DNA from 2 places in the Lysinibacillus sp. GJ-1 genome. Region 1 is predicted to be linked to the other one. Evidence: predicted binding sites of a transcription regulator. Region 1 holds the regulator's gene; the other holds the start of a gene.
What was found. The regulator Rex, encoded in region 1, represses fermentation and respiration genes when NADH is low (regulators of the CRP and FNR family bind a similar motif). The targets are predictions, from matches to a motif close to TTGTGAAATATTTCACAA.
Positions count from the first base shown of each region.

Region 2: the regulator Rex is predicted to act here: its motif matches at 3,486-3,503, upstream of LO754_RS01230 (cytochrome ubiquinol oxidase subunit I).

Region 1 covers NZ_CP088912.1:4,243,024-4,251,102, reverse strand. Annotated here, with positions in the region: rRNA gene rrf (5S ribosomal RNA) at 1-24, shown strand, start outside; tRNA gene LO754_RS21120 (tRNA-Asp) at 162-237, shown strand; gene LO754_RS21115 (hypothetical protein) at 430-759, shown strand; gene tsaE (tRNA (adenosine(37)-N6)-threonylcarbamoyltransferase complex ATPase subunit type 1 TsaE) at 872-1,324, shown strand; gene tsaB (tRNA (adenosine(37)-N6)-threonylcarbamoyltransferase complex dimerization subunit type 1 TsaB) at 1,321-2,031, shown strand; gene rimI (ribosomal protein S18-alanine N-acetyltransferase) at 2,021-2,473, shown strand; gene tsaD (tRNA (adenosine(37)-N6)-threonylcarbamoyltransferase complex transferase subunit TsaD) at 2,473-3,492, shown strand; gene LO754_RS21090 (ABC transporter ATP-binding protein) at 4,138-6,081, opposite strand; gene LO754_RS21085 (redox-sensing transcriptional repressor Rex) at 6,377-7,012, shown strand; gene LO754_RS21080 (twin-arginine translocase TatA/TatE family subunit) at 7,129-7,344, shown strand; gene tatC (twin-arginine translocase subunit TatC) at 7,365-8,079, shown strand, end outside.
Region 2 covers NZ_CP088912.1:256,136-264,214, reverse strand. Annotated here, with positions in the region: gene LO754_RS01240 (TetR/AcrR family transcriptional regulator) at 1-680, shown strand, start outside; gene cydS (cytochrome bd oxidase small subunit CydS family protein) at 744-845, opposite strand; gene LO754_RS01235 (cytochrome d ubiquinol oxidase subunit II) at 857-1,885, opposite strand; gene LO754_RS01230 (cytochrome ubiquinol oxidase subunit I) at 1,882-3,225, opposite strand; gene LO754_RS01225 (sensor histidine kinase) at 3,673-5,328, opposite strand; gene LO754_RS01220 (response regulator transcription factor) at 5,325-6,026, opposite strand; gene LO754_RS01215 (DUF418 domain-containing protein) at 6,130-7,293, shown strand; gene LO754_RS01210 (SLOG family protein) at 7,514-8,068, shown strand.

The DNA of each region.
Region 1 (8,079 bases):
TGTGAGAGTAGGACGTCGCTAGGCAATTCAAACAGTTAGCCTTGTGCTGGCTGTTTTTTTATTGCCAGATTAGAGGTATTCTTTACTATTTTTTAATAAGTAAATAAAAATAGTATTGTAATTTTATATTTTTTGTGTTATATTTATAAATGTCTTAAAGAGGTCCCGTGGTGTAGCGGTTAACATGCCTGCCTGTCACGCAGGAGATCGCCGGTTCGATCCCGGTCGGGACCGCCATTTATATGAAATTACAGTTCTTATGATTTTTATTAATCATAAGGGCTTTTTTATTTGAGTGCGTATGAAATCGCCAATAAAACAATGGAATCGCCAATAGCTTCATGAAAATAGAGGATACTAAAAGATATGCACTAAATCGTTGTCCAGTGCATATGTATAGACAGTATGAGTTTTTGCAAGGACGGAGGTATGTCCATAGCTTTTCGTTTCGGTATCTATTGGTTAATCTTTATACTTAAGGTTGCTTGTGGAGTACCCATTATTGATATTGAGGAATCAAATTCATATCATTGGCAAAAAAATATGAATGAACATGAATTTGCGCAACTGAAACAAGGTATGACGTATATGGATGTAGTTAAAATTGCTGGTGGGGACGCTAGTGAGATGATTGAAAGTAATTATTATCGTTGGAATGATGAAATCCTTATGACACAAGCCTACATAATTCAATTTAAAGATGATAAATTAGTAAATAAAGAGGTTATTGCTGTAAAGGGATATTCAACAAGAGAGTAGACACGTCTTCAATCAGAAGGACGTGTTTATTTTTTTGAAATTCACTGGATGCTTTGAACATTTGCTTGTGTTTCGGTAAACTAGAAGTAATGAGCTAGGAGAGGACATAGAGATGATATTTGAAAAAATAATGAATTCACTAGAGGATACAGAACGCTTTGCCATTAAGTTAGCAAATTTACTGATGGCTCAAGATACAATTACATTAGAAGGGGATTTAGGGGCTGGGAAAACCACATTTACAAAGGCATTAGCAAAAGGGCTAGGAGTAACAAGAACGGTTAATAGCCCTACTTTTACTATTGTAAAACAATATGAGGGACGTTTACCTTTTAATCATTTAGATGTATATCGCTTGGCAGAAAGCGATGAGGACCTTGGCTGGGATGAGCTATTTTACGGTGATGCGGTATCTGTTGTTGAGTGGGCCCATCTAATTGAACAGGATTTACCAAAGGAACGTTTAGGAATTAAAATATATCGTATTGGTGAAAACGAAAGACGATTTGTGTTAATGCCTTATGGAAAGAGATACGAGGCACTATGTGAGGAGCTAATGAGATGATTTGGTTGGGAATTGAAACAGCTAATGCGCCACTTTCTGTTGCAGTTGTAAAGGACGGAAAAGTGATGGCCGAGGTTGTACAAAATATAAAATTAACGCATTCTGCAGGAGCCATGCCAGCAATTGAAACGATACTAGCAAATGTAGGTGTAAAGCCAAATGAACTAGATGCAATTGCTGTATCAGAAGGACCTGGATCTTATACAGGCGTGCGCATTGGTGTAACGCTTGCTAAAACATTAGCGTGGACGCTTCAAAAGCCATTAGTCGGTGTTTCAAGCTTAAAAGTTTTAGCAGCAAATGCAGCACTTTTTGATGGACTAATTTGTCCTATCTTTGATGCACGTCGGGGCAATGTATATACTGCTGTTTATAAAGGAACAAAACTGGATGTGGTTATAGAAGACTATCATGATCATATAGAGGCACTGTTAACACGTTTGGAAGCTTTAAACGCGCCTATACTATTTGTAGGGGCTGATGTCGATGTATTTTGGGATAAAATTGTTGAAGTTCTTGGAGTAAACGCGTGTCGTGCAGCTCTTCATGAGGACTTGCCACGAGCTAGTGCAGCCATTCTTTTAGCGAGCGCAGAAGAGCTACCGAGTATCGAGGCAGTTCACCATTTTACTCCGCAATATAAACGCATTGCTGAGGCTGAAGCGAATTGGTTAAAGGAGCAAAAGGAGAAGACACATGAGCAGTAATATCGTATATCGTAAAATGGTGTCAGAGGATGTTCCAGCGGTATATGCGATTGAGCTTGCTACATTTCCTACACCATGGACATTGGATTCTTTTTACTATGAGATGCATGAAAATCAATATGCACACTATGTTTTAGCAGTAGATGAAAACAATACTATAATTGGTTTTTGTGGCATGTGGATGGTTATAGATGCGGCGCAAATAACCAATGTGGCTGTTTTAGAGACGGCTCGTGGACAAGGAATCGGAGAAGGCTTAATGCGGGAAGCGATGCGTATTGCACGTGAGCATGGAATGGACGTGATGAGCCTAGAGGTACGTGAAACCAATACTGTGGCGCAAAACCTTTACCGCAAGCTAGCATTTCAAGATGGTGGCATACGCAAAGGATACTATACAGATAACGGGGAGGATGCCCTAGTCATGTGGGTGAATTTATAATGGAAAATCGAGTTATATTAGCAATTGAATCGAGCTGTGATGAAACAGCAGCCGCGATTATTCGTAATGGTTCTGAAATTGTTTCAAATGTGGTAGCTTCACAAATTGAAAGCCATAAGCGATTTGGTGGTGTTGTACCAGAAATTGCATCACGCCATCATGTCGAACAAATTACTATTGTTATTGAAGAGGCGCTAAAACAAGCGAATATGAAGCCCTCTGACTTAGATGCAGTAGCTGTTACAGAAGGACCTGGTCTTGTAGGAGCACTTTTAATTGGCATTAATGCTGCAAAGGCGTTTGCCTTTGCCAATAATATACCGATTTTAGGTGTGCATCATATTGCTGGACATATTTATGCTAACGCACTTGTTCAACCGATGGAATTTCCACTTCTAGCCCTTGTTGTGTCAGGGGGACATACAGAGCTTGTTTATATGAAAGAGCATGGTTCGTTTGAAGTGATTGGCGAAACACGAGATGATGCAGCAGGTGAAGCATACGACAAAGTTGCACGCGTGCTAGGCTTACCATATCCTGGAGGTCCTCGTATAGATCAGTTAGCACATGAAGGGCAAGAAGCCGTTGCTTTTCCTCGTGTATGGCTTGAAGAAGGCTCGTATGATTTTAGCTTTAGTGGCTTAAAATCGGCAGTTATTAACTATAAGCACAATATGGATCAACGTGGTGAAGAAATATCACCAACTGCAGTTGCAAAGGGCTTTCAGGAAAGTGTAGTGGAAGTTCTAACAGCTAAAACATTGCGTGCAGCGCGGGAGTATAATGTTAAACAAGTCATTGCAGCTGGTGGAGTAGCTGCGAATAAAGGACTGCGCACATCCCTTGAAACGGTTTTTGCAAAAGAGGGAATTCCATTTTTTGTACCGCCATTGAAATTGTGTACAGACAATGCAGCAATGATTGGAGCAGCCGCAACACCAATGTTTGAAGCTGGTATTCGTGGAAATATGATGATGAATGGTCGCCCAGGTATGGAATTAAAATCGTGGGTTGACTAAGAGATTGAAAAGAGGAGGCTCAAGTTATTCGGGCATCCTCTTTTTTTACGTATAAAATCTTGAATATTGTAAGAAAATATATACTTATAATAGAAAAAGAATAGTTGACAAATTTTTCAGAAAATTATCCACAGAACGTGTGAAAAAAACATGTGAAAAAACTGCGAACATTCGTACTTATGCACAAAATGTGGATAACTTGTGCATAAGTTGTGATTATTCTATATATAGTAGCGTATTTTACACAAAACTATGTGGATTAAATAATTTGAAATTGTGGACAGTGTGGAAAAGTCTGTTGATATGTTGATATTACTAGTTTTATAGTGTGAATAAAGTTGTGGGCATTTTTTGTCGAAAAATAGCACTTGACCAATATATATGAAAAATAAAGGCGAGTAAAGAAAAAAGCCATATGACAAGCATATGGCTAAAGGTGCCAGGTACTAAAACAATTCTGAAAATTATGAGGGGAAATCCACGACAGAACGTAAGACGAAGGCATTCCATGCGATAGCGAGGGTTGCGGCTTACGTGTGTGCCCGCGGAAAGCGAAGTGGATTTTTAAGATTTAGGAGCTTATATTATGCAAGGTATTTATGTTTAGTGCCAAGTACTTAAAAGATTATACAGTTGCTATACGATTTACAAAATAATATTTTCTAATTCTTCATTTAGCTCAAGCCATTCCATTTCAATGACTTCGTGCTGTTCTTTAACAGTAGCTAACTCATTTTGTAGTTGTATAATTTTCTCATGGTCTGTGAAAATTTCAGAATCGCAAAGTGCTTCTTCTAAACGAGCAATTTCTACTGAAGCCTTCTGCATGTTGACTTCTAGCTCTTCAATAGTTCTTCTAATTTGGCGTTCACGCTTTTTTGCCTCTTTATCAATTGTTGAAGTAGAGGTCTTTTCAGATGCTGTTGATTGTAGTTGTGACTGAGAAGCTGCTTTCATTTGAGCAATTTCGTAAAGCTCCTGTTTTTTCTCAAGATAATAATCATAATCACCTAAATACTCAAAAGAACCTTCTCCAGATAGCTCAACAACTTTGGTAGCAATTCGGTTAATGAAATAACGGTCATGTGATACGAAAAGGAGCGTTCCAGGATAATCAATTAGGGCATTTTCTAGCACCTCTTTACTATCCAAATCTAAATGGTTGGTAGGCTCATCGAGAATTAAGAAATTCGCTTTTTGCATCATTAACTTTGCCAATGCCAGTCGAGCTTTCTCACCACCAGATAAAGAGTTTACCGTTTTATCCACATCTTCGCCGCTGAATAAAAAGCGACCAAGTACAGTGCGAATATCTTTTTCATTCATTAATGGCCATTCATCCCATAGTTCCTTTAAAACGCTCTTGTTGCTAGATAGTTTCGCCTGTTCTTGATCGTAATAGCCAATTTGCACATTAGTACCATAGCGGATTTCCCCTGCAAGTGGGGACAAATCTTTTACTATGGTTTTTAATAATGTGGATTTGCCCACACCGTTTGGTCCGACTAATGCGATGCGGTCTTCACGAAAAGTTCGTAGTGTTATGCCGCTAGAAATTTGCTTGTCACCGTAGCCAACAGCTAAGGCATCAATAGAAAGTACATCATTTCCACTTTGCCGTTCAATTGTAAAACCGAAGCTAGCGGACTTTTCATCTCCTTCAGGGGAGTCCATCCATTCTGTGCGTTCAAGCATTTTGCGTCGGCTCTGTGCCATTTTGGTCGTCGAGGCACGGGCAATATTTTTTTGAATAAAATCCTCTAGCTTGGCTTTCTCATCTTGTTGGCGTTCAAACATTTTCATATCGCGCTCATAGTTTTTTGCTTTCTCATCTAAATAGGCACTATAGTTGCCTGTATATTTTGTGACGCGATGGCGAGATACTTCATAGACGATAGAAACAACTTGATCTAAGAAATAACGGTCATGGGAAACAATTAAAATAGCGCCTTCATAGCCTTTTAAATAATTCTCTAACCAAGATAGCGTTTCAATATCTAAATGGTTGGTAGGCTCATCGAGAATTAATAAATCGGGCTTGCTTAGTAGCAGCTTAGCAAGAGCTAGACGAGTTCGCTGGCCCCTTGACAAGGAGCTTATTGGTTTTTCATAATCCTCTGGGTAAAATTGCATTCCATGAAGAACAGAGCGTGTATCAGACTCGTACTGATAGCCACCTGCATCTTTAAAATCATGTTGTAATTGGTCATATTCGGACATTATCTTTGTATACATGTCAGAGTTATCGTAAACGGCTGGATTAGCCATTTGTTGTTCAAGGGAACGTAATGCTTTTTCTTGTGAAAGAAGCGGTTCGAAAATTGTCATCATTTCGTCCCAAATTGACAACGTAGAATTTAGTCCAGCATGTTGTTCCAAATAGCCGACTTGTACACCTTTTGGAATGATAATATCGCCAGCATCATATGACAATTGACCAGCAATGATTTTTAGTAAAGTGGATTTACCAGCACCGTTACGTCCTACTAATGCGACACGATCACGATGTTGAACTTCTAGTTTTACGCCACTTAAAATTTCATCGGCAATAAAGGATTTATATAGTTGATTGACTTGTAATACAATCATTCTTGACACCTCAATTCATTCTTAGTGTAAATGATGAGGGATTTGCTTGCAATGTCAGTGCTTTACTTATTCCAAGCTGTCATGTAAGATTGAAACGATTTCTCTTTAGTTAGTGGCGTAAAAAACGCCGTTAACTAAAGGGAAATCCACCAGTGGATGTCACAGATTACCGCATAAGCTTGGAAAATATCTGGACGCAATTACACAGTGATGTAATTGATTTGTATAAGCATGTTTCAAAAGAATATTCAAATGCACTTCTGTGGATTTGATGTGTTTATAAGGAGGAAAAAGTTTGAAACAAGAAGTGAAAATTCCACAAGCCACAACTAAAAGACTTCCTCTTTACTATCGATTTATCCAAAACTTTGCGCAAGAAGGAATGGAACGTATTTCATCGAAGGAATTGAGCGAAGCGATGAAAATCGACTCTGCAACGATTCGTCGTGATTTCTCTTATTTTGGTGCGCTTGGGAAAAAGGGATATGGCTACGATGTACAACATCTATTGACATTTTTTAGTCAAACACTAGATCAGCATGAAACAACAAAAGTAGCATTAATCGGTGTGGGGAACTTAGGTAATGCCTTTTTAAAGTATAATTTCCAGAAAAATCATAATACGCACATTGTGGTGGCATTTGATTCGAAGGCGCCTAAGGAAGGGAAAATGATCAGCAATATTCCTGTGTATCATCCCGATTTACTAGAAGAAAAGTATGCTGAATACGGGGCAGACCTAGCTATTTTAACAGTATCTTCACGCTCTGCTCAGAAGATGGCGGATCGCTTAGCTGCAATGGACGCAAAAGGTATTTTAAACTTTACACCAGAGCGAATTACTGTACCCGATTCTATGAAATTATTAACAATAGATTTATCAGTTGAATTGCAAGCGCTTATTTATTTAATAAGAAATAGCGATAAATAAGTGCATTCACAATTTTGTAAACAGTTACAATTGATGGCGTTCAAACTATCTAAATAAATTCGCCAAACCTAAAAATTTAAGTTAAAATGATATATATATAAGAGGAGGTGGCTGTAATGGTTGTGCACTTAAGTGCTATTACACCAGTTAGTATAGTTATTATCGGTGTGGTTGCAATTTTAATTTTCGGACCAAAGAAATTACCAGAGCTAGGTAAAGCTATGGGTTCTACACTTCGCGAATTTAAAAATGCAACAAAAGGTCTAGCTGATGACGATGATGATGCAAAAAAGAAAGTAATTGAACATAAAGAAAATGATAACGTTAAGTAAGTTAAGGATGTCAATTTAATATGAATCCAAGAGAATTAACTGTTACAGAGCATTTAGTAGAACTAAGGAAACGGCTCTTTATTTGTGCTGTTTTCTTTGTTATTGCACTTATTGTTGGCTTTTATCTAGCTGAACCAATTATTAAATATATTCAATATAGTAAAGAAGCAGAGCAACTAACTTTAAACGCGTTTAATGTGACCGATCCTCTTGTTATTTACCTACAAGTGACGGTTTTTGTAGCGTTCGTTTTAAGTTCACCATTGCTTCTTCATCAAATTTGGTTGTTTATCACACCAGGTTTACATGAGACAGAACGTAAGGCTACTTTAAAATATATTCCTTATTCGTTTATTCTATTTATAGCAGGTGCATCATTTTCTTATTTTGTGTTGTTCCCATATGTTATGCATTTTATGATGGGCTTATCTGCGGATTTAGAAATCAAACAAACAATAGGAATTAACGCATATTTTTCATTTTTGTTTCGCCTAGTTATGCCTTTCGGAATCGTTTTTCAGTTACCTGTTGTAACGTTATTTTTAGCACGTTTAGGTATATTAAATCCTGAATTAATGGTGAAGTTCAGAAAATATGCATATTTCGTGTTAGTTGTGATAGCGGTATTCCTTGCACCACCCGACTTTATTTCAAATGTTATTGTAGCAATTCCGCTATTTGTAATTTATGAGATTAGTATTATTATAGCGCGCAGGGGCTATCGTAAATTTTTAC
Region 2 (8,079 bases), 710 kb from region 1:
CTGATTTAGAAATATTAACACAGCAAGTGGCAGTGTTAATGCATGTCAATCGCGAGCATAACCTCATACAAATTTTCGAATCGATTTTCCATTCACGGGATAGTGAACTTAAAAAAATCCTTTTGAATTATCACTTACAAGAATTAGAATGGCTTGCCAATCGACTTGTCCAAGTTTTTGGTGAAGAAATTAGACCGATGAGCTATGAATGTGCCGTACAAACATTGGGGATGGTGAACCTTTCCTTACGTGCAGTCCTAATAGCGGACTACAAATATATAAACCGCGAAGCCATTGTACGAGTAGCATTACGCAATATAAGTGTCATTATACCAACTATGCTTGAATCCAATGAAGTCCTTATAAGTGCTGAAATGTTTAACGCAATACAAAACGTAATTAATTATCAACAAGTAAGTAAAGATGTCGTCATTGACCAATTAGCAGGCTTTACTAAGGGACTGTCAGAGGATGACACGCTTGAAGGTTTTGAATATGCAACATTTCTTTTAGAGGAATTGCAGCAACAAAAACCAAAACTCTTTATTATTGAATCCTTGCTCACCCCTTTCAGAAAAGCATTCGTTGGAACGGAACATGCTGCTGAAGCACGTGATATTGCCAATAGTCTATGGCGCTATGTAAAAATGCAACAACCATCAGAGCAATGTAAAAAGTAATCAAAAACCCCCGATTAGCAATGCTAATCGGGGGCTTTAGTGGTGCCAGTCACCCAAACAATTTTAACGATTTACTTTACGGTCTTTCGGGCCTACCCAGAAGCCAATTATAATACTTAAAGCAACCACTAGAAACGGTGCATAAAAAATAATAAATTGATTCACTGTAAAACCTCCTATACGTGATGATTCCGTTTACCACAAGCATAATCACGATCAAATACAAACCATTTCATCACTAAATAAAGTGAAGGTATGAGTAAAACAAGACCACCAATAAAGGCAATGACCAATGCTATCGCCATCGATTCATTTGTAAAACTATCATGAACCGATAAATATGGGTACAACAAGTAAGGATAATGAGAAATGCCATAGCCGAAAAAGGCGAAGCCAAACTGTACGACCAATAATATAACGGCTAGCCCATATTTTTTCTTAACGCCTAAAAGGATTAGAGTCATGATAAAAAGAACACCTGACATGGCGAATAGCCACCATAAATTCAGCATATTTTCATAGTGCGCAGTATTGTGCCCCTTTAATTCCACCATAATCCCGATAACACTTGCAACAAGTGGAATTGACCAGCCAAGTGCATATTTTCTCATTAAATCGGAAGCGTGTTCATCGTTCGCTCTTTTACCGTACCAAGTTAAAAATACTGCGGAAATATACAGAACCGCTACAACACTTAACAACACGATTGACCAAGTTAAAGGACTAGTAAAAAGTTTCGCAATTTCCAAATGAGGCTGATCCTTTACCATTGTTACGAATCCACCCTCGGAAATCGTCAATACAATGGAAAGGGATGCTGGGATAAATAAACCAGTGACACCGTACATTAGCTTATAGCCAATGTGTCCACTTTTTGCACTATAAGATTCAAATGCATAATAACTCCCCCGAATTGCAATTAAAATTAGAGAAATACTTACGGGTACTAGCAAAATTGTGCCATAATAGTAAGCTGATTGCGGAAAGAAACCAACAATACCTACAAAGAAAAAAACTAAGAAAACATTTGTAATTTCCCACACTGGTGATAAATAGCGTTTTATCACTTGTGATAAGATATGATCTTTCCCAATCATTACACTATAGGCATTAAAAAAGCCTGCCCCAAAGTCAATAGATGCAACGATGACATAACCAAAGAGAAATAACCATAGTACAGAAATGCCCAAAACTTCTAAGCTCATGGTTCTTCACAACCTTCAACTAATTTATGTTCTGCAAGTTCACGTTCAATTGGATTGTCACGGAACATCCGAATAAGCGCTATGATACTACCAATTGCTAAAACGATATATAAGCCCGCAAATAGAATTAACATCGTATCTACTTGCCCACTCGTAGTCGCACCTTCCGATGTTTTCATGTACCCTCTTAAAATCCATGGTTGTCGCCCTACTTCAGCTAACCACCAGCCCGCTTCTATTGCAATAAGTGCAAGTGGACCACCTGCAACAATTACTCTTTTAAATAGTTTAGACGAAACAAATCGCCAATTTCGCCATTTACCCAGAACATAAACAGCTGCCACTACAATTAATAACGTGCCAATCATCACCATTACATCGAATAAATAGTGAATATAGAGTGGTGGTTGTTCATCTTTCGGAAATTGATCAAGCCCCGTCACTTCTGCAAACGGATTATTATGCGCTAATACACTTAAAGCATAAGGTATTTTAATAGCGTATTTTATGTCTTCTCCATCCAATACACCAAATAAAACAAGGGAAGCGTCTTCTTCCGTTTCAAAATGCCATTCTGCTGCTGCTAATTTTTCAGGTTGATATTCCGCTAAATATTTGCCTGAAAAGTCTCCTACTACAAGTGCTGCCAGTGAAAAGACTAACCCTAATTTCATTAGTAAATACAGCGCTTTTTTATGATATACGTGCGCAGACCCTCGTAGCATGCGATAGGCAGCAATGGAAGCTAATAAAAAAGCTGCCGTCATATAAGATGTTACTAAAACGTGCGCTACCTTTGTCGGCATTGCCGGATTAAACATAGCTAGTATGGGCTGAATATTGATTAGCTCCCCATCCACAATATCAAATCCTTGTGGTGCATTCATAAAGGCATTCACGATTGTAATAAATACTGCTGACATAGAAGCACCAATGGCTACTGGTACTAATAATAGTAAATGTCTCTTCGGATTTTTGAAGCGATCCCATGTATACAAATACAACCCTAAAAAAATGGCTTCAACGAAAAACGCGAACGTTTCCATAAATAGTGGTAGAGCAATAATTTGACCAGCTAATTCCATAAAGTTTGGCCATAATAAAGAAAGTTGCAAGCCAATTGCAGTTCCTGTCACAACGCCAATTGCTACTGTAATAACAAATCCACGTGCCCAACGTCGAGCGAGTAATAAATAATGCTCATCATTATTTTTAATCCCAACCCATTGAGCGATCATAATCATCAGCGGTATACCAACACCAATTGTTGCATAAATAATATGGAAAGATAATGTTAATTCGGTTAAGGCACGGCTCCAAAATACAGCTGAATCATTCATATTTATACATCTCCTAGCTACTAAATATTCTCCCGACAAATGACATCAACATTATCCCAGCTATTACAAAACTAATAATGATTAACTTTTTTTCTTGGGATTTATATGCAATACGATTTTGTTGTTTATTTACCACACGAATCAACCCATTGATTCCTCATAAAATTGCATCTCCTTTTTCTTCTATGCAACCAGTATAAGCAACCCAACTTTTTAGAAATATAGGGGTTTTCCACTATAAAAAAACGACATTGACAACTTTGTGAATAGCATGACACTTTCTATTTACATAAAAAAAGATCACTCCAACAACGAGTAATCTTCTTCATTCATATTTTGTTTGTGGCATTAACTAATGAACAGTCCCACCCCAAATAATTAAAAAACCGCTAAGAAGCATGAGCCTCTAGCGGTTTTTTAATGGTTAGCTTGTATGATTAAACATTGTTAGCATAAGGGCAATTTTTCAAGAAATTTTAATTCAAAGATAGTACCATTATTATCTGAATGAACGCATATTGTTCCATTATGCAAATCAATCAGTTGTTTCGTAATGGCTAAGCCAAGACCTGTGCCCGTTGCATCATCTGTTGTATTTGTACCACGATAATAGCGTTCAAAAAGATTGTCTAATTCATCTTGTGGAATACCTGGACCTTGGTCTGTAATCGTTAGCTTAATGCCTTTGTCTATATTTTGAGCCTCTACAAGAACCTTCGTACCTTCTGGTGTGTATTTTTTAGCATTGGTAATTAAATTATCTAAGATGCGCTTTAATAAAAGCTCATCTGCTTCAAGCATTACGTCCCCATATACTTTGATTGATACTTGCTCATCTGCAAATTGGGGTAACCATGTGGCAAGTGCTAATGATACTTTCTCGAGCTGGATTGCTTTATTCTTTAATTGATAAGAATACGTTAAATCTTGTATAAGTAAATCCATATAGTTGGCTTTTTCACGCATTGTATTCGCAAATATTCGCATCTCTTCTTTCGTCCATTCATACTCTTCGGAAGCAAGCATTGTAGAATACCCATAAATCGAGCTTAATGGTGTCTTTAAATCATGCGACAAACCCGTTATCCATTCCTCTCGTAATTGCTCGGATTGCTGAATTTGTCTTTCGTTGGAAGCAAGACGTTCAGATAAATGATTAAGCGATTCATCAACAGGTTGGAATAACTTAAATTTCCTTTTCAATTTACCTGTCTTTTGATGATGGATTTTATTATCACTTACTTCCCTATAATCGAACTGCGTTAGTCGTTCAATACGAGAGATTACATATACAAGGGGCCTTACAAATTGACGTGAAATGCTCATGGATAACAAAATAATCCCTACCAACAAAATACTATGCCCGCCAAAAAATATAGACACAAATAAAATCATTGCTTTATTAAAAGGCTCTTCAAATGGCTTATAGGAGGGGTTTGGCATACGTACTATTAGCGTTGAACCATCTTCTAATGACGTACTTTGCCTAAGCTCGGCTTGCTCAAAAATATCATATTTTTCATCTAGCAACTGCGGCTTATGCAATTTCTTATAATGCTCCCCGATTACCTTTACACGATTCCAACGCTCATTATAAATTTCAATCGCAATCTGATTAGCTTGTAAGCGTTCGAGTAGCTCCGAAGGGAATTCTTTCTTTTCACGAATCACCTGCAAGACCTCATTGAACATAGGCTGCAAAGGCGATGTAGGTAAAAACAACAAATAGTATTTGGGTATTTCCCACGTATGCATGCCTGGACGTTTAAGCGCCATAATTTCACGGTCCGTCATGCTACACAGCTCACAACTATCCCCTGTATAATCGACAATTTCCATGGCATTGTTCAATAAATATAACTGCCCTACATTTTCCTCTGCGCGTTTTTCTAAGAAATCGGCTATTTTTACGGATTTACCATTTTTCACAATTGCATTATCTTCGATTTCAAAAGAACTCATCGTATGGATGTTATCACCGACTCGTTCATTTATAAAAAGTCCAAAAACCACTAAACTAATAATGAAGCCCAAAATGATAAGTAAATAAAATATGATAAAGTAGGATACAAAACGCAGTGATAATTTCCCTGCCGGCTTCATACTTGATCATCTCCAACTAATTTATAGCCAATCCCTCTCACCGTAATAATGCAAGTTGGTTTACCAGGATTCCTTTCTATTTTTTCACGTAACTTGCGAATATGAACCATTACCGTATTATCGTCAAATAAAAAATCGCCCCACACACGTTCATAAATTTGTTCTTTCGATAATACTTGCCCCTCGTTTTCACATAAATACTTCAATAAGTAAAATAAACGACCGCTAATCAATTCCTTTTTTCCGTCTACAGTTATTTCTGCTGCATCTATATCAAAAGTAAAACGGCTACATGTGTAAACGTGACTTCCAGATACATTCTTTTGCTTCATATATCGAGTAAATTGGACTTTTACCCTTGCTACTAGCTCAAGCGGATTAAACGGTTTCGTAATATAATCGTCTGCGCCATTCATAAACCCTCGAAGTTTATCTGCATCACTGCTCTTGGCTGTTAAAAAAAATAGCGGTGCATCACTTTGCTTTCGAATAACTTCCGCCAAATCAAGCCCACTACCGTCTGGTAGCATAATATCTAATAAGTAAAAATCAAAAACATTTTGCTCGATCACTTTTTTCCCATCTTCTATCGTCGTGCATAACGTAATATTTACAAAACCTTCTTTTCTTAAAATAATTTCAATCATTTCCGCAATGGCACGTTCATCCTCTAACACAAATATCGCCGCTTCTTGCACCTTGTCACCTACTTTTAAGATTACTTTAAGGTAGTCGTTAATTCACGATAAGCTTTCCCAACTACACTATATATAAGTTAACCAATAAAGGAGTTAAAAGGCAATGACAGCACATCGTGTACGCTTCATCGATGCAATGCGTGGATTTAGTTTATTTGGTATTTTAATGGCCAACTTGCTCATTTTTCAGTATGGAATGTATGGCAAAGAAAAGTTAGGTGATCTTTCCTTTCTTGATACAGGAGCTTTATATTTTGTAAAAATATTTATCGAAGGCTCATTTATGCCGATTTTCACTATATTATTCGGCTATTCCCTTATTAAAATGATACAGTCCGTTCGCAATAAAAAAGGCAAAAGTCGCTGGTCTATTTTACGTAGAGCGATAGGATTAATCGTTTTAGGCGGACTTCATGCAACATTTTTATGGGAAGGTGACATTTTACTGTTTTATGGATTTATTACATTATTTTTAATTCCATTTATAAATCGCAAACCAAAAACATTAGTTATTTGGGCTAGCGTATTGTTTGTATTAACAACCGCTTTAACTTATGGTTCAGATGAAATATCAGCAAAAGATGACAAAGAAATGGCCGTATATATTGATAAAGCAAATACTACCTATGCAAATGGAAGCTATCAAGAAATTTTCGACTTTCGATTAAACGTCATGCCTCCTGACATAGATGACCCAGTTATGATTTATATAATGATTTTATTTGCACCGTTATTTTTTGCACCATTATTTCTTTTAGGTATGGCGCTAGCGAAAAATCATGCATTTGAAAATATGCAAGATGAAAAGAAATGGTATATCCTCGGCTCATTATTTGTTCCAATAGGCATCACTTGTAAAAGCATTAGTTTTATCGATAGCCCATTTTCTTCTATATTGCTCGTAGGTGGCTCAATGGTGTTAGCAGTTGGTTATATTTGTTTTACTACTCTACTATTTCATTTCCGACCTATTCAACGTCTGTCTATCGCTTTTGAAAGTGTGGGGAAATTATCGCTTACCAATTATTTATTACAAACGGTGATTTGTACGACCGTGTTTTACGGTTATGGACTAGGTTTATTTGGCAAATTGGGCGTTTTTGGCGGCGTTATTTTGGGAATTGCAGTATATAGTTTGCAATGCATATTAAGCATTGTTTATTTAAAGAAATTTAAACGAGGCTCATTTGAAGCGTTGTTACGTATGTGGACAAATTGGTCTTGGACTGGACGCATTAAACAGAAAGGGAGTATGTCCTATGAATAGTGAAACGAAAGAAGATTTCTCAGACACTTGGTGGTTTCTTGGCATTTGTGCAACAGCAACTGTAGTCTTAACAATTTTTGCATTTTAAGCGTCATTATTTTCTTGGGAACTACCGTAAAATAAATAAATATATGGCATCACACCTGCTAGATTTGTCATTCGTGTTCATACGTCCCCTGCTGTATACTTGATACATACAAACAGCTTAGGGGGCGTTTTAGTGCTTCAGCGAATAATTATTACAGGCTATAAACCACATGAGCTTGGCATTTTCAATGATAAACATCCTGGTATCTCCATTATCAAAAAAGCTTTAGAAAATCGCTTGAGAAATCTTTTAGATGAAGGTTTAGAATGGGTCATTATCAGCGGACAACAAGGTGTTGAAACATGGAGCGTAGAGGTTGTCTTAACATTAAAAGAGGAATTTCCTGACTTAAAATATGCAGTTATCACACCATTTTTAGAGCAAGAAAAAAATTGGCAAGAAATGAAACAAGAAAAATATTTGTCACTAGTAGCACAGGCAGACTTTGTAACAAGTGTCACGAAAAAGCCGTATGAGGCTCCTTGGCAGTTTACAGAGAAGGACAAGTTTATTATTCAAAATTCGGACGGTTTGTTACTTGTTTATGATGAAGAAAACGAAGGCTCTCCGAAGTATATCAAGCACTTGGCAGAAAAATATATGGAAACCCACGACTATACGCTTCTAACCATTAATTCCTATGATCTTCAAGTAATCGCAGAGGAAATGCAACAGCAAGATTGGTAGATTACCCTATC